DNA from 2 places in the Paenibacillus sp. FSL M8-0142 genome. Region 1 is predicted to be linked to the other one. Evidence: riboswitches for the same ligand, from Rfam matches in the RefSeq annotation. Region 1 holds a riboswitch; the other holds the start of a gene.

The links. Region 1 has a riboswitch for S-adenosylmethionine ahead of metA (homoserine O-succinyltransferase). Riboswitches for the same ligand answer to the same signal wherever they lie in the genome.
Region 2: another riboswitch for S-adenosylmethionine. It lies ahead of NSQ46_RS04590 (methionine ABC transporter ATP-binding protein); the one in region 1 lies ahead of metA (homoserine O-succinyltransferase).

Annotation. Positions count from the first base shown of each region.
Region 1 covers NZ_CP152008.1:1,392,267-1,398,073, forward strand. The annotation lists gene NSQ46_RS06550 (HRDC domain-containing protein) at 1-729, shown strand, start outside; gene corA (magnesium/cobalt transporter CorA) at 916-1,851, opposite strand; SAM riboswitch class I at 2,274-2,398, shown strand; gene metA (homoserine O-succinyltransferase) at 2,531-3,448, shown strand; gene NSQ46_RS06565 (PLP-dependent transferase) at 3,472-4,656, shown strand; gene NSQ46_RS06570 (aminotransferase class V-fold PLP-dependent enzyme) at 4,653-5,807, shown strand, end outside.
Region 2 covers NZ_CP152008.1:1,007,028-1,012,834, forward strand. The annotation lists gene NSQ46_RS04580 (UbiD family decarboxylase) at 13-1,782, shown strand; gene NSQ46_RS04585 (Cthe_2314 family HEPN domain-containing protein) at 1,835-2,554, shown strand; SAM riboswitch class I at 2,674-2,822, shown strand; gene NSQ46_RS04590 (methionine ABC transporter ATP-binding protein) at 2,935-3,951, shown strand; gene NSQ46_RS04595 (methionine ABC transporter permease) at 3,951-4,619, shown strand; gene NSQ46_RS04600 (MetQ/NlpA family ABC transporter substrate-binding protein) at 4,685-5,527, shown strand.

The sequences.
Region 1 (5,807 bases):
ATGCAGAAGCTTCAATGCTACAGCGAGCTGCACGGCTCGGAGGAGCTGTATACCGAGCTGTGCGCCTGGAGGCGCCGGAAGGCGGCTTCCGGGCGGAAGGCTCCGTACTTTATCGCCAGCAACCGGGTGCTGCGGCTCATCAGCGCGTTCGTTCCCCAGAGCGAGGAGGAGCTGCTGCAGCTTCCCGGAATCGGGCCTGCCAAAGCTTCCGAGCATGGGGCGGAGTGGCTTGAGATCACGGCGAAGATCGAGCGCAAGACAACCTTTCCGCTGGACTGGGTTTATCACCAGCTCCCGGAGGATGTGTTCGTCTCCTGGTTGTATAAGCAGAAGGAGGAGAAGTACAAGCAGGAGCTGGAGCGGTACCGGATCCGCCGCTCGATGCTGCTTGGCATTGCCGAGGGAGCGACGCTGGAGCAGCTGGAAGAGCGAACGTCGCTGTCCCGCCGCGATCTGATCGAGCAGCTGGAGGGGCTTGAGAAGGAAGGCTATGACACCGAACAGCTGGTGCAAGCCGAGCTGTGCACCGTGCCGGATGCTGAGCAAGCAGCGGTATGGAAGGCTTTTGAGGAGCTTGGCGATACGTTTCTTAAGCCGGTTCTTCAGCGGGTATACGGCCAAGAAAAGGGGGGAGAGGAGGTTGGCGGAACGGAGAAGCTGTATGAGCGGCTGCGCCTGATCCGGATCCGCTTCCGCCGAGAGGAATCCAGCCAAGCGAGTGCGGGCTGAAGCAAGAATAGACTGCAGGGTAGCGCTGTCCCATGAGTAGAACCTTCTACTTGTGGGACCGTTTTTTAATGAACGCTTGCTGCGAGGGAAGCATCATTTCACATAGAAAAAGAGGAGCCCCGCAAGATCTAATGATCTCATGGGACGCCTCCTCTTTAACAACAAGCTGCTGTATATGCGGTGAAATTAAATCCAGTCCTTTTTTCGGAACAAATAAAACATCAGCAGGCCGGCGAATACCATGACCCCGATCACAACGTAATACGAATATTCCCAATGCAGTTCCGGCATATTGTCGAAGTTCATCCCATAGATGCCTGTAATCAGCGTAAGCGGGATGAAGATGGTCGTAATAGCGGTAAATACGCGCATGATTTCGTTAGCACGATTCGCAATACTCGACTGATACGCTTCCCGCAGGTTGCCCATCAAATCGCGGTAGGTTTCGAATGTTTCCGAAATTTTCACGGCATTCTCATAAATATCGCTGAAATATTTCTGCAGCTGATCGTCGATCAGCCGAAGATCCTTTTTGTTGAGCGTATTGATAACTTCCTTCTGCGGCCCCAGCACCTTCTTCAGCCATAGAATCTCGCTTCGCAGGCCGATAATTTCGCTGAGATGCGTCTTCTTGGTATGAATAAGAATGTCTTCCTCCAGCTTCTCGATCCGGGCTTCGATCCGGTCGCCGACCGAAAAGTAGTTGTCCGTGACCAAGTCGATCAGCAGGTAGAGGAAACGGTCGGGCGTGCTGACCTCGTCTTCCCATAGAAGGGGCTTGACGGTCCGCAGCTCGTGAATTTTCTGTTTCGTGACCGTGATGATGAAATGTCTGCCCAGGAAAATATTGAGGGCCCGGAGGAAAATCTCCTCGTCATCAAAACGGATGCTGTTTACAACGATAAAATAGTGGTTTTCATATATTTCGATCTTCGGACGCTGCTCCTCTTCGCTCAGGCAGTCCTCCACCGCAAGATCATGCAGGGAGAAAAGCGGCTGCAGCTCGGCTAAATCATCGACATCCGCATCCAGCCAGTAAAAGCCGCTGGCCGGTGCTGTCAGCGTCATCTGGATATCGTCAACAGGGGTAAATACACCCGCATCAACCAACCGGATTTTCATCTGATATCACTCCTTCTTCATTCGTACATTAAAGGCACAGGATATCAGCTTAGCCGGTGTACGGGCTTTGTTGATTTTCTCCTAAGAGAACTATGACAAAAGCGCATGAAAAATAACGCTGCCCTCTGCCGGTAAGCTGATCCTGGTCCTATGCGGTTGTGCATCCTTCGCTTCCACGTTCTGGCTCGGGTCACCGTCCATTTTCATGTTTCACCTCTTTCATCATGGGGCTAAATAGCACTTGTCTAGTATAACGCCGGGTTTGGGAGCTTTCAAGCTGTAATCGGGTCAAACAGAAGGCGTTAATACAGGGTATTGAGAAAGGGGTGTAATGTGACGGCTCGCTTGAAAAGATGCTTGACGAAAATATTCGGATGATATAAAGTAAGTATCAATATAACCATACAACTAAATACAGCGAAATCTTATCAAGAGCAGGTGGAGGGACTAGCCCTATGAAACCCGGCAACCGGCGGCAATATCGCACGGTGCTAATTCTTGCAGGATATACGATTCATGATTGACCGTATAGCCTGGCAGATGAGAGAGGAGCATTGTAGTAATGTATACGACGACCTTTCTCGACCGAGAAAGGTCTTCTTGCGTTTATACAGTCAAAGCGCTCTGACTCAAGCTGCAGCGGATGTACCACTACATATTTTGAAGGAGTGAGCTTAAGGTGCCAATTAAAATCCCTGATGCCCTGCCGGCCAAAGAAGTGCTGGCTGGAGAGAACATTTTTGTTATGGATGAGAGTCATGCCTTTCACCAGGATATCCGCCCGCTGCGGATTGCGATTCTGAACCTCATGCCGACGAAGGAAACGACGGAGACCCAGCTGCTGAGGCTGATCGGTAACTCGCCGCTTCAAGTCGATGTTGTATTGCTGCACCCAAGCTCCCATGTATCCAAGAACACATCGGCTGAGCATTTAAAGTCGTTCTACAAAACGTTCGAGCAAGTGAAGAATCGCCGGTTTGACGGCATGATTATCACCGGCGCTCCGGTGGAGCAGCTCGAATTCGAGGAGGTCAACTACTGGCAGGAGCTCACGGAAATTTTTGAGTGGAGCAAGACGCATGTGACCTCGACCATGCATATTTGCTGGGCATCCCAGGCCGGCTTGTACTACCATTACGGCGTGCCGAAATACAGCTTGGAAGAGAAGTGCTTCGGCGTGTTTTCCCATACGGTCAGCGAGCCCTGTACGAAGCTGCTCCGCGGCTTTGACGACATGTTCTTCGTTCCGCATTCCCGCCACACCGAGGTCCGGCGCGAAGACATTGCGGGCATCGATGACCTGGTCATTCTGTCGGAGTCCGAGGAGGCAGGCATCTACCTGGTAGCAAGCAGGGACGGCAAACAAATATTCGCCACCGGCCACTCGGAATATGATCCGGACTCCTTGAAATGGGAATATGACCGGGATGTTGCGAAGGGATTGGATATTGCGCTGCCGCGCAATTATTATCCGAATGACGATCCGACCAGCAACCCTCCTTCGATCTGGCGGGCCCATGCTAACTTATTGTTTACGAATTGGCTCAATTACTATGTATATCAAGAAACCCCATATGATATCGGTCCACAAATATAGAAGCCGCCAAGGAGGAAGTTGTAATGGAGAGAAAACCGCTGAATATCGAGAGCCGGCTGGCGCAGATCGGATCGGTGCATGAGCCGGTGACGGGAGCCGTCACGTTCCCGATCTATCAGGCGACCGCATACCGTCATCCGAAGCTTGGGCAAAGCACGGGCTTTGATTATATCCGCACGAAGAATCCAACCCGGCAAGTGCTGGAGGATTCGATTGCCGGGTTGGAATCCGGCGATGCCGGCTTTGCCTGCAGCTCGGGCATGGCGGCCTTGCAGACGATATTTGCCATGTTCAGCCAAGGGGATCATCTGATCGTATCTCTGGATCTGTATGGCGGAACCTATCGGCTGCTGGACAGAATCATGTCCAAGTTCGGCGTGAGCGCATCGTATGTCGACACGAATGACCTGGACGCGCTGGAGCAGTCCCGAAAGCCGAATACAAAGGCGGTATTTATCGAGACCCCGACCAATCCGCTGATGATGATCACGGATATTGAAGCGGTCTGTACATGGGCCAGACATCATGGACTGATCACGATTGTAGACAACACGCTGCTGACACCGTATTTCCAGCGGCCGATCGAGCTAGGGGCGGACATCGTCATTCATAGCGCCACCAAGTATTTGGGCGGACATAACGATGTGCTTGCAGGGCTAATCGTAACGAAAGGCAAGGAACTGTCCGAAGAAATCGCCTTTTTGCACAATTCCATCGGAGCGGTGCTAAGCCCTTCCGATTCTTATCAGCTGATGCGGGGCATGAAGACGCTGGCGCTCCGCATGGACCGGCACGAAAGCAATGCGACTGCAGTCGCAAACTTTCTCACGACTCATCCGGCAATCGCAGAGGTGTTCTACCCTGCGCTGCCTGATCACCCGGGTTATGAGATTCAGCACCGGCAGTCCAGCGGAAATACAGGCATCTTCTCCTTTAAAGTGAAAGATGCCCGCTATGTAGAGCCTGTTCTGCGCCATATCAAGCTGATTGCCTTCGCGGAGAGCCTCGGGGGCGTTGAATCGCTCATGACTTATCCGGCGGTGCAGACGCACGCAGACATTCCGGTGGAGATCCGCGAGGCCGTCGGGGTGGATGAGAGACTGCTGCGTTTCTCGGTCGGCATCGAGCATGCGGACGATCTGATCGCGGATCTGGATGAGGCCTTGAACGCAGCTGTGGCCGAGGTGGAAGGAGGCGTTCTGGGATGAGCATCGATAAAGGCGTACGCATAGACGCGAAGGGTCGAAAGCATTCCGGCCCGAAAGGACGGGAAGCGGAATCGCTCCGCTTCGAGACGAAGCTGCTTCATTTCGGCGGGGAGATCGACCGGGCCACCGGAGCGTCAAGCGTGCCGATCTATCAGGCATCGACCTTTCACCACGAGGATATCTACCAGCCTCCGCTTCATGATTACAGCCGATCCGGCAATCCGACCCGCCAAGCGCTCGAGGATTATATCGCGCTGCTCGAAGGCGGTGTTCGCGGATTCGCTTACGCTTCCGGCATGGCAGCGATCTCCAGTTCATTCATGCTGCTCTCGGCAGGCGATCATATGATCGTCACGGAGGATGTGTATGGAGGAACCTACCGTCTATTAACCAGCATCCTGAACCGGATGGGCATTGAGAGCACCTTCGTGGACATGACCGATCTCGATAAGGTGAAGGCGGCGCTTAAGCCGAACACCAAGGCGGTCTATATGGAAACGCCGTCCAATCCGACGCTGAACATTACCGATATCGGCGCAGTGACCGATTGGGCGAAGGAGCATGATCTGCTTACGCTTCTGGATAACACCTTTATGACCCCGTACTATCAGCGGCCGATCGAATTCGGCGTTGATATCGTCATTCACAGCGCCACCAAATTTCTGGGGGGACACAGCGACGTTCTCGCAGGTCTGGCGGTTGCCAGAACGGAAGAGCTGGCTGGGCGGCTGAAGCAGCTGCAGAACGGACTCGGCACGGTGCTTGGCGTTCAGGATTCATGGCTGCTCATGCGGGGAATGAAGACGCTAGGCGCGCGGATGGCTCATTCCGAAGAGAGTGCCGCCAAGCTGGCGGCATGGCTGCAAGGAAGAAGCGATATCGAGTGCGTCTACTATCCGGGTCTCTTGAATCATCCGGGTCGGGAGATTCACGAGAAGCAATCGAGCGGCTATGGGGCCGTCATCTCGTTTGACGTCGGTTCCGGGGAGCGGGCCAAGCAGGTGCTGAACCAAGTGAAGCTGCCGCTGGTAGCGGTCAGCCTGGGAGCAGTGGAGAGCATTCTGTCCTATCCGGCCATGATGTCCCACGCGGCGATGGGGGAGCAGGTTCGTCATGAACGGGGGATTACAGATGGACTGCTGCGTTTCTCG
Region 2 (5,807 bases), 390 kb from region 1:
GGAGTGGAGCACTTGATTTACCAGAATCTACGCCAATGGCTTGAAACGCTTCGCAAGGAAAATGATCTTGCTGTCATTGAAGCACCGGTGGATCCGTATCTGGAACTGGCTGAAATTCACCGGCGCGTGATCGAAGAGGGAGGACCTGCCCTGCTGTTTACCAATGTGAAAGGGACGCCTTTTCCAGTGGCAACGAATCTGTTCGGAACCGCGCGCCGGGTCGACATGGCATTCGGTCCGCGCCCGGAGCAGCTGATGAAATCGATCATCGGGGCAACCGATAAGCTGCTGCCGCCTACGTTTTCCGCGCTGTGGAATGAACGCGGGCTGTTTAAGGATATTTTAAAGGTAGGGATGAAATCCGTGCCTCAGCAAGAAGCGCCGGTGATGGGCGTCAAGGTGACGGAGAATCCGCTCAAGCAGCTACCGCGGTTGACCAGCTGGCAGGAGGACGGCGGACCGTTCATCACGCTGCCGCTCGTCTATACCGAGAGCCCATCGAAGCCGAAGGATCATAATCTGGGCATGTACCGGATTCAAATTTATGATGACTCGACCACCGGAATCCATTGGCAGATTCATAAGGGAGGCGGCTTTCACTACTTCGAGGCAGAGCAGCAGAATCAGCCGCTGCCGGTGTCCGTCTTTGTCGGCGGCCCACCTGCGCTGATTGCCTCCGCTATCGCACCGGTGCCGGAGCATCTGCCGGAGCTGCTGCTGGCTTCGCTGATCATGGGCGGCAAGCTGCCGATGACAGACAACCCGCTTGGCGGACACCGCATTCCGGCAGAGGCGGAATTCGCGATCAGCGGAATCGTGCCGCCGCATGAACGCCGCCTGGAGGGTCCTTTCGGCGATCACTACGGCTATTATTCCCTTGCGCATGACTTCCCGGTGCTTCATGTGAAGAATATGTGGCACCGCAAGGACGCTATTTATCCGGCAACGATCGTCGGAAAGCCGCGGCAAGAGGACTACTACCTGGGCGAGTTTTTGCAGCGCCTGCTGTCCCCGGCCTTCCCGATGGTGATGCCGTCGGTCCGCTCGCTATGGACCTATGCGGAAACCGGGTTCCATGCACTGACGGCAGCGGTCGTTCGGGAGAGCTATTCCCGCGAGGCGCTCGTCTCCGCGTTCCGGATTCTGGGCGAGGGTCAGCTGTCGCTCACCAAAATGCTGATGCTGACGAACCGGCCGCTGGACCTGTCGGATTTCAACGAGACGCTTGAAGCGGTGCTGGAACGATTTAATCCGGCAACGGATTTATTCATATTTAATAAAACCTCGCATGATACGCTGGATTATACGGGGCAGAAGCTGAATCACGGCAGCAAGGCCGTGCTGATGGGGATCGGGGAGCCGATCCGCGAGCTTCCGCGAAGCTATGATGAGGGGGATATTCCGGGAATTTCCCAGGCGGTCGCATATTGCGGCGGTTGCCTTGTCGTATCCGGGGCATCCTATGAGAAAGAACCTGAGCTGGCCCAGCGCGTCATGGAGTTCATGCATGCCCGCAGCACGAAATGGCCGATGGTGATTGTCGTTGATGATGCGAAGGCAACGTCAGCCACGCAAACTTCGTTCTTGTGGACGGTATTTACCCGCTTTAATCCCGCGACGGATATCTTCGCCGCCAGCGAGATCGAGCATCATCATCTGTCGTACAAGCTTCCGCTGGTCATCGATGCCCGCATGAAGCCCGGATACCCGGATGAGCTGTTCCCGCGGGAGGATATTGTAAAGACGGTGGATGCCCGCTGGAGCGAATATTTCGGCAAATGACCAGTCCATCCTCAAAGGGATCAGGGATATTTTGACGTAGGAGGTGCGGCCAATGCTTCGTTTGTTGCTTGGGGAACAACCGCGGCAGAATAACGGGCTGCTTGAAGAAGCGATCGAATCAATGGTCAAGACGAGCCAGCTGCTGAAGAAGGAAATGGAAAAAAATGAGGACCCGACGCATGACTTTCGCAAGCTTGAAATATGGACGCGCGGTTTGATCGTATCGCTCGATGAGCTGGAGCAGAGCTGGAATGCAGCGAAGCATTTCAGCCGGTCGGTCCATTCGGGCTTTGTGGATGACATGTCGATCGAGGAGCAGGGGGAATACCGGCGCTATGTTTATTTCTATAAGAACGGATTTATTCGGGTATTCTCAATCCTGGACAAGCTGGGGACAGTGCTGAACGATCTGTACGATCTCAACACCTCGAAGGTGAAGGAGCATTTCTCCTACTTCACCGTGCTTCGCCAGTTCAAGTTCCTGAAGGCGCACGGCGAGCTGTCCGCAGAGCTGGAGGCCATCAAGGAGCGCTATAAAACGCCGATGAACAAGCTGCGGAAACGGCGCAACACCGAGATTCATTACATGAATTCGGAAATGCAGGACGACCTGTGGCAGCGCCATCAGGGATTGTCGGAGCGAATCGAGCTGGAGGATATCGGGCAGCATTTGGACGAGCTGGAGCAAGGGCTTGAGATGGTGTGCCAAAGCCTGAGAGCATCCTACCGGTATACGAACCAAATGTGGGCGAAGAACGGGATCCGGGCTTGATAGAGCCGACCATGAAATTCCTTTTGACAAAAGGGCGAAAAAAAACTATACTAACAATTGCATTCATGAATATGATTTGAAAAACACATCAATATAACGAAAAAATTTCATATCGAGTTTTCTTATCGAGAGAGGCGGAGGGACAGGCCCGATGAAGCCCGGCAACCGGCTCCAGCGTTGATTGCAAGTGCAATGAACGCAAATGGAGTGACATGGTGCTAATTCCTTCAAAGCAGCGCGACGTAAAGGCTGCTTTGACAGATGAGAAAAGGCGTCGACTTTATGTAAAGAGAGCCCTTTTTGATTCTGCAAAAAGTGGCTCTTTTCTTTTGCGGGTAAATAGATATGAAACGTTAGCACGAAAAAAGGGGGATCACGGTTTGATTGAACTGAAGCAATTGACGAAGCAGTACGGAAAAGCCGGCCGAACGACCACAGCATTATCCGGATTGAATTTGTCGATTGAAAAAGGAGAAATATTCGGTGTCATCGGACATTCCGGGGCAGGCAAGAGCACGCTCATCCGCTGCATGAATTTGCTGGAACGTCCGACGTCCGGCGAGGTGTGGGTAGGCGGCGTCAACCTGACGAGCCTCGGAAAGAAGCAGCTGCAGGCGGAGCGGCGGAAGATCGGCATGATCTTTCAGCATTTCAATCTGCTGTCCTCTGCAACGGTCTATGACAACATCGCCTTTCCGCTTCGTCTGATCAAGACTTCGAAGGCGGAAATCGAGCGCAAGGTAAGCGAGCTGCTGAACCTGGTCGGCCTTGCGGAGCATCGGGACAAGTACCCGTCTCAGCTGTCGGGCGGCCAGAAGCAGCGGGTAGGAATCGCCAGGGCGCTTGCAAGCGACCCGGAGGTGCTGCTCTGCGACGAGGCGACCTCGGCCTTGGACCCTCAGACGACGGATTCTATCCTGCGGCTGCTGCTGGATATTAACAAGAAGTTTAACCTGACGATTGTGCTGATTACGCATGAGATGCATGTCATTCAGAGCATTTGCGACCGGGTGGCGGTCATTCACCAAGGCGGCATTGTAGAGCAGGGTCCGGTGACGGAAGTGTTCCTGAAGCCGAAGCATGAGGTTACGCGGGAGTTCATCCGTCAGGAGATGGACAACGGCGATGCATTGCGACTCGCGCTTCAAGGTCAAGACGGGGGTTCCTCGCAGGCGGTACAGATCACGTTCCTTGGGTCGAAGACGTACGAGTCGATCTTGTCGCATACGGTCCATGAGACCGGGGTTAACTTTGCGATCCTGCAGGGGACCATCTCAACGATCAAGGAAACGCCGTACGGGCAGCTGATCGTGCGGTTTGAAGGCAGCGAAGGCGCGATTGAAGACACGATCCGCAGACTGCTGGATCAAGGATTAGACGTGGAGGTGATTCATTGATGCTCGGACTGGATTTTTCTCAGGTGGATTGGAATGAGATTGGCACGGCGACGCTGGATACGCTGCGCATGCTGGGCGCTTCGGCCTTGTTCAGCTTCATTATCGGTCTCCCGATCGGGGTGCTGCTCTATATGGCTGCAAGATCAACGTCAGGCTTGGTTCGCTTCGGCTACTCCATCCTGTCGTTCATCGTGAACATTCTGCGGTCGGTTCCATTCATCATTCTGATCGTAGCCATGCTTCCGATTACGAAGTCGATCGTCGGCGTATCGTACGGCGTGCTCGGGACCATTCCTCCGCTTGTCGTCGGCGCGGCGCCGTTCTTCGCGAGACTTGTGGAGACGGCGCTGAACGAGGTGGATAAAGGCGTCATCGAAGCCGCCCACGCCATGGGCTCGTCCACCAGCCAGATCGTGTTTCGGGTACTGCTTCCGGAGGCACGCCCGGGTTTGCTGGCAAGCATGACCGTCACGATCGTGACACTCGTATCGTATACCGCGATGTCCGGCCAGGTTGGCGGCGGCGGTTTGGGGGATTTGGCGATCAAGTACGGTTACTACCGTTATGAGACGGAGATTATGATTTTGGCCGTTGTCTTGATGATTGTGCTGGTGCAGCTCCTGCAAATGGCGGGAGACCGGCTGGTGCGTCATTTTACAAGAAAATAACGGATTGCTGGAGCAACAAGGAAGACATCATATAGATAAACTATTTTCGGAGGGAGAGTTTTAGGATGAAAAAATGGGTATTGGCATTCATTAGTCTGACTTTGGTCGCGGTGCTGGCTGCTTGCGGCAGCAAGCCTGCGGATAACGCATCGGAGCCTGCGGATACAAACGGCGCTGGGGGACAGGAGAAGGTAACCATTAAGGTGGGGGCTTCGCCGGCACCGCATGCAAAGATTCTTGAGCATATCAAACCGGCGCTCGAAAAAGAAGGCGTGAATCTGGAAATTGTCGAATTCACCGATTACGTGCTGCCGAATACGAAGGTCGACTCCAAGGAGATCGACGCGAACTTCTTCCAGCATAAGCCGTATCTCGATAACGAGATCAAGGAGCGCGGATTGAAGCTGGAATCCGTTATTGCCGTACACGTTGAGCCGCTGGGCGCTTATTCCAGAACGATCAAGTCGGTCGACGAGCTGAAGGACGGCGCCGTGGTCGCCATTCCGAACGATCCGTCCAATGCGGGCCGTGCACTGACCCTGCTGTCCAAGAACGGCGTTATCAAGCTCGCGGACGAAACCAAGCTGGAAGCGACCGCGAAGGATATTACGGAAAATCCGAAAAACCTGGAGTTCAAAGAAGTGGAAGCTGCCATGCTGCCTCGCATGCTGGATGAGCTTGATCTTGCTGTCATCAACACGAACTATGCATTGGAAGCAGGCCTTGACCCAACGAAAGACGCGCTGTTTATCGAAGACAAGGATAACCCTTATGCGAACCTGCTGGTAGCTCGTCCGGACAACAAGGATTCGGAAGCTATCCAGAAGCTGGCGAAGGCACTGACTTCGGAAGATGTGAAGACATTTATTGAACAGGAATACAAAGGAGCCGTTATCCCGGCATTCTAATGTGCAGATGTAGGCAGGATGCCTACGGAAGCGGATCCGGCCCGGATTATGGTTAGACCGGTTAACTCCGGACAGAAGGATCTACTGAATACAACGAACTTTTCGTATGAAAGGGGCATCCCGACCATGCTGCGGCTTGTGCAGCTAATCGGGAGCTCCTTTCTTTTCTTTTGAGGAAAGAAAATGGCCGCTCATATCTTGCAGGATTCCGGTCTGTCCTCAAGTTGTGGGGAAACAGCAAATCTTTTATACTGAAGGAAGGCGATACTCGAAGGAGGGA